Regions from separate parts of the Terrabacter ginsenosidimutans genome, predicted to be linked through region 3. Evidence: riboswitches for the same ligand, from Rfam matches in the RefSeq annotation. Region 3 holds a riboswitch; each other region holds the start of a gene.
What was found. Region 3 has a riboswitch for cyclic di-AMP ahead of ABD831_RS04685 (CHAP domain-containing protein). Riboswitches for the same ligand answer to the same signal wherever they lie in the genome.
Positions count from the first base shown of each region.

Region 1: it holds a riboswitch for cyclic di-AMP, as region 3 does, so the genes downstream of both, ABD831_RS01330 (transglycosylase family protein) here and ABD831_RS04685 (CHAP domain-containing protein) in region 3, are expected to answer to the same signal.
Region 2: it holds a riboswitch for cyclic di-AMP, as region 3 does, so the genes downstream of both, ABD831_RS11710 (C40 family peptidase) here and ABD831_RS04685 (CHAP domain-containing protein) in region 3, are expected to answer to the same signal.
Region 4: it holds a riboswitch for cyclic di-AMP, as region 3 does, so the genes downstream of both, ABD831_RS16520 (C40 family peptidase) here and ABD831_RS04685 (CHAP domain-containing protein) in region 3, are expected to answer to the same signal.

Region 1 is NZ_BAABDC010000001.1:260,998-263,189, reverse strand. It holds gene ABD831_RS01335 (serine/threonine-protein kinase) at 1-494, shown strand, start outside; cyclic di-AMP (ydaO/yuaA leader) riboswitch at 840-1,028, shown strand; gene ABD831_RS01330 (transglycosylase family protein) at 1,033-1,719, shown strand; tRNA gene ABD831_RS01325 (tRNA-Thr) at 1,869-1,941, shown strand; gene ABD831_RS01320 (sialidase family protein) at 2,126-2,192, opposite strand, start outside.
Region 2 is NZ_BAABDC010000003.1:300,086-302,277, forward strand. It holds gene ABD831_RS11705 (FBP domain-containing protein) at 1-479, opposite strand, end outside; cyclic di-AMP (ydaO/yuaA leader) riboswitch at 834-991, shown strand; gene ABD831_RS11710 (C40 family peptidase) at 1,170-1,577, shown strand; gene ABD831_RS11715 (GAF and ANTAR domain-containing protein) at 1,851-2,192, shown strand, end outside.
Region 3 is NZ_BAABDC010000001.1:1,005,826-1,008,017, reverse strand. It holds gene ABD831_RS04685 (CHAP domain-containing protein) at 1-875, opposite strand, end outside; cyclic di-AMP (ydaO/yuaA leader) riboswitch at 881-1,070, opposite strand; gene ABD831_RS04680 (sortase domain-containing protein) at 1,307-2,095, opposite strand; gene ABD831_RS04675 (hypothetical protein) at 2,113-2,192, opposite strand, start outside.
Region 4 is NZ_BAABDC010000006.1:11,309-13,500, reverse strand. It holds gene ABD831_RS16525 (iron-dependent transcriptional repressor DtxR) at 19-714, shown strand; cyclic di-AMP (ydaO/yuaA leader) riboswitch at 921-1,085, shown strand; gene ABD831_RS16520 (C40 family peptidase) at 1,089-1,859, shown strand; gene ABD831_RS16515 (DsbA family oxidoreductase) at 1,957-2,192, shown strand, end outside.

The DNA.
Region 1 (2,192 bases), 740 kb from region 3:
TCTTGGCGGCCCTCTCCGTGCTGGCTCGCGCCACCGACCGCTCCGTCACGGCCCTCGTGATGAGGCGCTACGACTTCGGGCGTCGGCGAAGCGACGTGCCGTTCGCCGTCGTCTCCAGCCCCTGGCACCTCGTCGTCGGCATCATCGCGACCGCGGTGGGGCTGCTGCTGCCGGTGGCCGTCGCGCTGGCCGGGATCTTCGCCGGGGCTCTCCTGCTGGCCGGCACGCAGGGGACCGACCTCGGCCCCGGCACGCCGATCACCCTGGCGGTCGGCGGGGTCCTCGGCCTGCTCATGCTGTGGTGGGGGCCGGGTGGCGCCTCCCTCCGGCGGGGGTCGCGCTCGATCGCGCGCAGCCTGGTGCCCGCGGGGGTCGCGTCACAGGTCGTGGCGGGACTCCTCGTCGTCCTTGGCGTCGCAGCTGCTCTCGTGGCGCTGCAGCAGGGCGCGAGCCTCACCTGGAGCCCCTTCTCCGGCAACCCGTTCGGAGCCTGACCGGCCCGCCTGCGTCAGACAGGCCGGCCCCACGTGTCGTGTCCGCGGTGCCGGTTGGGCCACTGTGCGTGTCGTCGAGGAGGTCTGTGCGCGTCCTGTGCGAGGTAGCGCATCGCCCCCGAGATCGGCTGGGAAAAAGATCACGGAAGTGTCTCGACTTGGGTTGTGCGGGGTTGAAACCTCACGTACCGTCAGTGCTCGGCGGCACCCGACCCTCGGGTCGGAGCGGGAGCTGTAGCACTGGCTCCCGGGTCGCTTCGTCGCGTCCGGCTCCACACGAACGCTCCCACAACTTCACATGGACACCCATTGAATCCGTTCCCTGAGCGCGCCGAGCCTCGCCAGCCAGGGATGTAGCCCACACCCGTGGGCCGGGCGAGGACGGGGGACCCAGTGTGGCCAGTGAGTGCATGTGTGTCGAAGCACGTGTCAAAGAGGACGAGATCTGGCCTGGGGGTGAAGTCGCATCTGCGACAGGGCACCTGACGCCCCAACCCGACAGCTAACCCCGCAGGCGCGCGTCAGGAAGGAATCACCCATGCAGTACATGTCCAAGCATGCTGTGGCCAGGAAGACCTCGGTCAAGCAGCGCCTTGCGGGAGTCGGAATCGCTGGAGCCGCCACCATCGTCGGTGGCATCACCACGGCAGGGTCGGCCAAGGCCGCCTCCGTCTGGGACTCGGTCGCCTCGTGCGAGTCGGGCGGCAACTGGCACATCAACACCGGCAACGGCTACTACGGCGGCCTGCAGTTCAGCTCGAGCACGTGGCGCGGCTTCGGTGGCGGCGCCTACGCCTCCCGTGCCGACCTCGCCTCCAAGGCCGAGCAGATCGCGATCGCGCAGCGCGTGCTCGCCTCGCAGGGACCCGGCGCCTGGCCCGTCTGCTCCAAGCGTGCCGGCCTGACCCGCTCCAACGGCGGGGCCACGACGACGGCCGTCTCGCGGTCGACGACGCGCACCGCCATCGCGGCCAAGAAGCCGTCGGCGACCAAGCCGGTGGCCAAGAAGAAGACGGTCTCGAAGAAGAAGACCTACGCGACCAAGCCGGCGACGACCAACACGGCCAAGGGCGCCAAGATCACCGTCCGCAACGGTGACACCCTCGGCAAGCTCGCCGCGCGCTACCACGTGGCCGGCGGCTGGAAGGCCCTGTGGAAGGCCAACGGGGCCCGGGTCACGAACCCGAATCTCATCTTCGTGGGTCAGACGCTGCGTCTTCCGTGAGTTCCTGATACAACTGAGCCGGACGGCCTCGCGCGACCAACCCCTGGGTTGCGCGGGGCCGTTCTCTCGTTCCCCGTTCCACCGGTTTGGGCGTATGCCGTCGGGCTCGGTTACGCTTTCGCCCGTCCACGGCTTGCGGCCGAGGACGTGCTGGCGTGGCGCAATTGGTAGCGCACCTGTCTTGTAAACAGGCGGTTAGGGGTTCGAGTCCCCTCGCCAGCTCTCTGCTCAGGCGGGTTCATGGTGCTCCTGACCTGCGGTTTCGCCGCCGTGAGGCAGGGCGGACAGCCCGTCGACAGGACGAGCCCAGCAATCGGGGCTTAGCGGCAGGGAGGTCTCCCCGCGACTTCTTGCCTGAGACTCCGAGGGCCGGGAACGGCGGCTGAACAGGCCGTTTGATGGAGCCTCAGTAGCCGGCGCCAAAGTCGGTCCGGGGCACCGTGGCCAGCACTTGTTGCTGGTAGTAGATCGGA
Region 2 (2,192 bases), on a different contig from region 3:
CGCACCCGGCGGGCGAACGCCGAGGACCGCGCCCGCAGCTCCTCGACGCGGCGCTCGACGAGCGCGAGCGGATCGAGGCCGCCCTCCATGCTGTTCGGCAGCCGCCGCACGTGCGCCGAACAGCGGAAGTCGGCGTGGACGAGCGTGCCGAGGCTGTTGCCCTCGCGGCCCGCGGCGCCCGCCCGCCTGGCGACGAAGAGGGACACCTCGCTCGTCGCGAACACGTCCTCGCACCAGGCGCACATCGTGCTCGCCTTGCGCGTGCGCTCCGAGGCCCGCAGGACGAAGCCGACGGGTGCGTCGTCGACGGGGACCACGGCATACGCCCGTTGGGGGTTGCTGCGGTCGACCCAGCCGAGGACGTCGAGCGTCTCCCAGTCGAGGTTCTCGAGGTCTGGTGGGAGGCTCGCCTGCTTGGCCTCGCGTCGGGAGGTGTTGACGAAGGAGGCGCGAATCTCGTTCTCTGTCAGGGGTTTCACGGTCTGTTCCTGTCGGTCGGCATGACCGGATGGCCCGGTCAGCCAGGGTGGGGGAGATGGCGTCGGACCGTGTCCGCTGAGCAGGCCATGATGGCCCCCACCTCTCCGCGGGCCTCCCCGCCGACGATCGACCTGCTCCCGAGCGGAGCGGCGTCCATGATGCGTCGATCCGACCGGAACGGTCCACCCATTAACCGGCGGCCTGTCCCGGTCAGGCACCGTCTGCCCCGGTTCGCTCTCATTTGACGTGGCAAACATTGCCAGAATTTGTCCTACCGCGATGCTTTCGTGACCTTCTCTGTCACATTCGATGAATGTTCATCGTCCGGGGTCTCCCCCGGACGGCCCGCCGGACGCCGAATCCTGTCCACCGGTGGGGCAGCCAAGCAATGACGGACAGGAGTGGGGGACCCACCTTCGGACCGGCCTGCCGGTCCTTGGGGTGAAGCCGCATCTGCGGCCGGGCAACTTCCGCCCGAACCCGACAGCTCACCTCACAGGCGTGGGAAGGACCAACCCATGTCCGCTTCTACTTCTGCACGTCGAATTTCCTTGCAGTCCATGGCAATAGCGCCACTTGTGACCGCAGCACTGCTGGTCGGGACTGTCGGCACCTCGCCGGCCCCGACAGCCTCCGCGCCGAGTGCACCGGCAGCATCAGCCGCCTCGGCCCTCCCGGCCCGAGCGTCGGTGAACCTGGCAGCGAAACCCGTCGCCTACGTCACCCCGGCGTCCATAGCCATCCCGCGCGGGCTCAAGGCCGTCAGGATCGCGGCCGCCCAGAAGGGCAAGCCCTATCGCTGGGGCGGCGCTGGGCCGTCGTCCTTCGACTGCTCCGGGCTCGTCTACTACATCTACAAGAAGAGGCTGCACGTCTCGCTGCCGCGCACTGCCAACGCCCAGCGACTGAAGACGATGCGCATCGCCAAGGCCAGCCTCCGGCCCGGCGACCTCGTCTTCTTCATGTCCGGCGGCCGCGCCTACCACGTGGGCATCTATGCCGGCCACGGCAAGATCTGGCACTCGCCGAGGCCTGGCCAGCGCGTCCAGCTGTCGAAGCTCTGGACGTCGCGCTGGGTGGCGGGGAGGGTGCGCTGACCCTGGCGGTGGTCGACTCGGGTGTTGCGGGACGAGGGGATCCCGGCTCGATCGGACCAGGCGGGAGCGCAGGGAACGCGGTCACGACGCGGTCCCTGTGCTCCCGTTTGGCGTAGACTGGACGTATCGATTTCGAGAGACTGCAGTTGCCGATCTCCCCCGGCGCTCAGGGCTGGCAGCGTGTGGGTCAGCGCATCTCAGACCAGCTGGTCTAGCGAGCGAGGGCGTGAACCATGGGCACACGAGGCGGCATCTGCGGGACCCGCTCCAGTGATGGATGACAACCGGGGTGAGTACGGACGCGCTCACGGCGACTGGCAGTCCGACGACGCGAGCCGCGTCGACCGACTCGCCGCACTGAGCCAGATGGTCGATTGCGAGCCGCCCGCGAGGGGACACTCGCCGGGCCTCATCAGCAGCCTGAACAGCCTCTGCTCCGTGGCCGTGCGCGAGGTTCCTGCGAGCGGTGCGGGTCTGAGCCTGACAGCCGGGCAGCCGGGTGCCGGCAGCGCGGCTGCCTGGTCCGGGCACAACGCCCAACGGCTCGAGGAGCTGCAGTTCAGCCTGGGGGAGGGCCCGTGCATCGAGGCGGTCGACGTGCGCCGGCCCGCCTTC
Region 3 (2,192 bases):
CACGGCGCGTAGATGTACTTCATGCCCGGACCGTCGGTCAGGGTGCGCGTGTTGTAGTTGTACGCGCCGGCGAGGGCGTTCATCTCGATGATCGTCACCTGGTTGCCGTTGACCGCGGTCACCCACGCGACGTGGCCGACGCTCGAGGAGCCGTGGACGCCGGGCTGCATGACGAGGATCGAGCGGGTGCGCGGCGTGCTGGTCACGGTGTAGCCAGCGGACGCAGCGCCGGAGGCCCAGGCCATCGCGTTGCCGGTCCAGCCGCCGGGGTAGTAGCCCTCGGACTGGTACCACTTGTTCAGGGCGCCCCACGTGCACTGGCCGGCGGTGGCCCAGTTGGAGGAGGCGCGCATGCCGGACGAGGCGCTCGGCACGGAGGCGTTCACGCTCACCTTGGCCGACGAGGTGCTCGCCGTCAGGGTCTTGCGCGTCAGGTCGCGCGAGGCGCGCGCAGCGGCGGCCTTGCGGTCAGCGGCAGCCTTCGTGGCGGCGGCGCGCTCGGTCTTGACCTGGACGTCCTCGATGACCTGCGGCTTGGGCTTGGCGACGCGCTGGGCGACGGCCTGCTGCACCGCGGGGGCGTAGCCGATCTTCGACAGCGCGGTCGATGCGGCCGGAGCAGCAGCGGTCGCGGGGCCGACGGCAGCCGGGGCCGCGGACTCGGCGCCGGCAGCAGCGACGTTGCCCGAGTTGGGGGTCAGGGTGTCGGCACTCGCCGGGTTGGCGAAGGTGGCGACGAGGCCACCGGTGGCGGCGACGACAGCGCCCGCCTTCATGGCCGGCTGAGCCGACTCACGGGCGAGCAGCTTGAGCTCGTTGAGGGGATTGTGGCGACCTGGCGCACGGTGGCGGCCGCGGGTGTTCTCAATGTTCACGCGTTTGTACCTCTCCGCGCCTACGAAGTTAGCTGTCGGGTTCGGGCGGAAAGGTGCCCGGTCTGCCCCCACCGCGCGAGCGTTCGCGTGGCGGGTGCGGTCTTCACCCCAAGGGCGTCCGAAGTCGTTGCGCCGGACGCCCGGAGAAACGTGTGGTTCCTCCGCTCCTGTCACAAGGTTTGATCTCTCTCGTCAGGCGGTGACAGGACTAGGCGGTCCACCTCACGAGAGTCCGACCAGGTAGCCGGACTCCCGGAAGAGTAGACGACAGAACTGGCAAATGTCACGCCACGGTAACGGCGGCGCGTAGGGGGAGACCTGAATGTCTGTTTTCAGCGCCTATACCAACGCTTTACCTGCGGCTGGGTGTGACCGGAGTCACAGCTGACGGGCGCCAGCCACCCGCCCCTCGCGGGTAGTCCGCCGGGCGCTCAGCTCGCGTTCGTCAGGTGGCCGAAGACGACGACGTTGTCGCGGTACTCGTTGCGGCTGTCGGTGGGCCCCCCACACGTCACGAGGCGGATCTCCGCCTTGGTGAAGTCGCCCTTGTAGACGAGCTCGGTCGGGAAATGCGCCTTGTTGTAGGCCGCGACCCGGTCGACGGTGAAGGTCAGGTGCGAGCCGTCCCGGCGCGAGACCCTGACGACGTCGCCCGCCCTGACCCGGCGCAGCTCGTGGAAGATCCCCGGCACCCCGGAAGGAGTGTCGACGTGGGCCGCCAGCACCGAGGGGCCGAGCTGCCCCGGCGTGGGGCCGGCGTCGTAGAGCCCGACCTCCTGCGCCGTGCCCGGCACCGAGATCGTGCCGTCGCGCTGGACGCTGAGCGGCACGAAGTGCCGGGACCGCACCCCGATCGAGGGGATCTCGATCGAGGTCGGCTCGGAGGCCTCGAGGAAGTCCCCGATGCTGCCGTTCCCGGCGGCGCCCCGGTCGGCCCCGGGACTCGACGTCGCGCTCTGACGTGGCGGCGTCGACGAGGCGCCTGAACCGGATGGGGTGGCGGGACCGGGCGGGCTGGACATCTGCGAGATGGGGGGCACCCGGCCCGCCGCGGGCTGCGGCGAGCCGGGTGTCCCTCTGAGCCCGAGCACGAGCGCGACGATCCCGACGACGACCAGGACGGCCGTGACCGCGACGGCCGCCGCCACGGCCGCACGCCCGTGGCGACGGACGTGGCCGGCCGGCCGGTCGCCGTCGGGAGACTGCGTGGGCTCAGGCATGTGAGGGCCTCGGTCGCTCAGGCGCGCGAACGCGCGCGACGAGCCGCGAAGGCGCCGGTACCGGCCGCAGCGAGAAGGGCCCCGCCACCGACGAGCA
Region 4 (2,192 bases), on a different contig from region 3:
CTCTGAGAAGGTATGACCGTGACGGACCTGATCGACACCACCGAGATGTACCTGCGCACCATCTTCGAGCTCGAGGAGGAGGGCATCGTCCCCCTGCGCGCGCGCATCGCGGAGCGTCTCGGTCACTCGGGTCCCACCGTGTCGCAGACCGTGGCGCGGATGGAGCGCGACGGCCTCGTCGCCGTGTCGGGCGACCGCCACCTCGAGCTGTCCGACCACGGGCGCCTGCTCGCCACGCGGGTCATGCGCAAGCACCGGCTGGCCGAGCGCCTGCTCGTCGACGTCATCGGGCTCGAGTGGGAGTACGCCCACGACGAGGCCTGCCGCTGGGAGCACGTGATGTCCGAGAAGGTCGAGCGCAAGATCCTCGGTCTCATCGGCGAGGGCCTCGAGTCCCCCTACGGCAACCCCATCCCCGGGCTCGACGAGCTGGGCGTGCGCCAGGACGCCGACTTCCTCACCGGTCTCACCACCCTCACCGCAGCGGTGGGGGAGGCCCCCGCGGTCGTGACGATCCGCCGGATCGGAGAGCCCGTGCAGGTCGACCCCGAGGCGCTCGCGCTGCTGACGAGCGCCGGCGTCGTGCCCGGCGCGCGGGTCGAGGTCGTGCGCGACGGTGGCCGTGTCGTCGCGGTTCGTGAGGGCAGCGAGCGCTCGACAGGCGTCTCACTGCCTGACGACGTGGCCGTCCACGTCTTCTGTCAGGCTGCCTGAACACTCTGTATTCGTCAGGGTCTGCCCCGGTTGGTGGGGCCCTTTTGTCATGCTTCGCCAGCCTCTGCGGGGCCCCCGGAAAAATCTTTGACTTCCGGGAACTCGGAGGTGACAAGGCAGATCGACTTGGGTACGGTGGGCGAACTTGCTCTCCCCGTCGAGCGAGTGCCCCGGGTCGGACCGCCTAGTCCTGCCATCGACCTGAGGCTCAGCACGAACCGCATGGCAGGAGCGGGGGAACCACTTTCTCCGGGCGTCGAGAGACGCCCTCGGGGTGAAGCCCTCCGTGGACCGAACCTGGTCCGAGCGAAGGCCGGGCAGTACCTCCAGCCCGAACCCGACAGCTCACCTCGTAGGCGTCGAGAGGTCTATCTGTGGCTCAGAACGTTTCCGGGCGCCACCGCGCCCCCGGTCGATTCAACGCGATCGCCGAGCTCAAGACGATCGCCAAGGAGTCTGCTCAGCCCGCTGTGAAGGGCGCCGCGGTCGTGGCGGCCTCCGGTGGCCTGATCGCCTCGTTCGCCGGCACGGCGAACGCAGCTGACGGCTCGAGCAGCGTCGTCGCCGGCCCCGCGGCCGTCGGCCCCGCCGTCGGCACGCTCAAGGCCGGCAACGCCCTCTCGGCCATCGGCTTCGCGACACCCGGGCTCAAGCAGGCCAAGGTCAAGCCGGTCGTCATCGAGGACATCGTCGTCAAGGCGGACCGCGCCGAGAAGGCCGCCGCCGACAAGGCGGCCGCCGACCGCAAGGCCGCCTCGCAGCGCGTCTCCCGCTCGGCCGCCCGCCCCGCCCTCAACGTCGCGCCCGCCCCGAGCGCCAGCGGCATCGTCGGCATCGCGCAGTCCTTCTTCGGCGTCCCGTACGTCTACGGCGGCTCGTCGCCGTCGGGCTTCGACTGCTCCGGCTTCACCTCCTACGTCTACCGCCAGGCCGGGATCTCCATCCCGCGCACCGCGTCGGCGCAGCAGGCGGCAGCGACCCGCGTCAGCAACCCGAGCCCCGGTGACCTCGTCTTCTTCGGTTCGCCGGCCTACCACGTGGGCATCTACGTCAGCCCGGGCCGGATGATCGACGCCCAGCGCACCGGCACCGTGATCGGCAACCACTCGATCTGGACCACCCCGTCGGGCTACGGCCGCTTCTGAGCCGTCACCTCTCACGCCTTGCCGTTGCGCCCCCACCGACTCCGGTGGGGGCGCAACGCTTTCCCGGGGGCGGTGCGGGCCGTGGTTGACTGAGTCGATGACCGATCAGCGTGCTGCCGAGTCCACGACCCTCATCGAGCTCGACCTCTGGAGCGACCTGGTCTGCCCCTACTCGTGGGTCGCCAAGCGGCGCGTCGAGGCGGCGGTCGCGGCGTTCGAACGCCCGCACGACGTCACCGTGCGGCTGCGGTCGTTCGAGCTGGACCCTGACGTCGCCGTCGGGGGAGCGGTGCCCGTCAGCGAGCACCTGTCCGTGCGGCACGGTGGGGACGT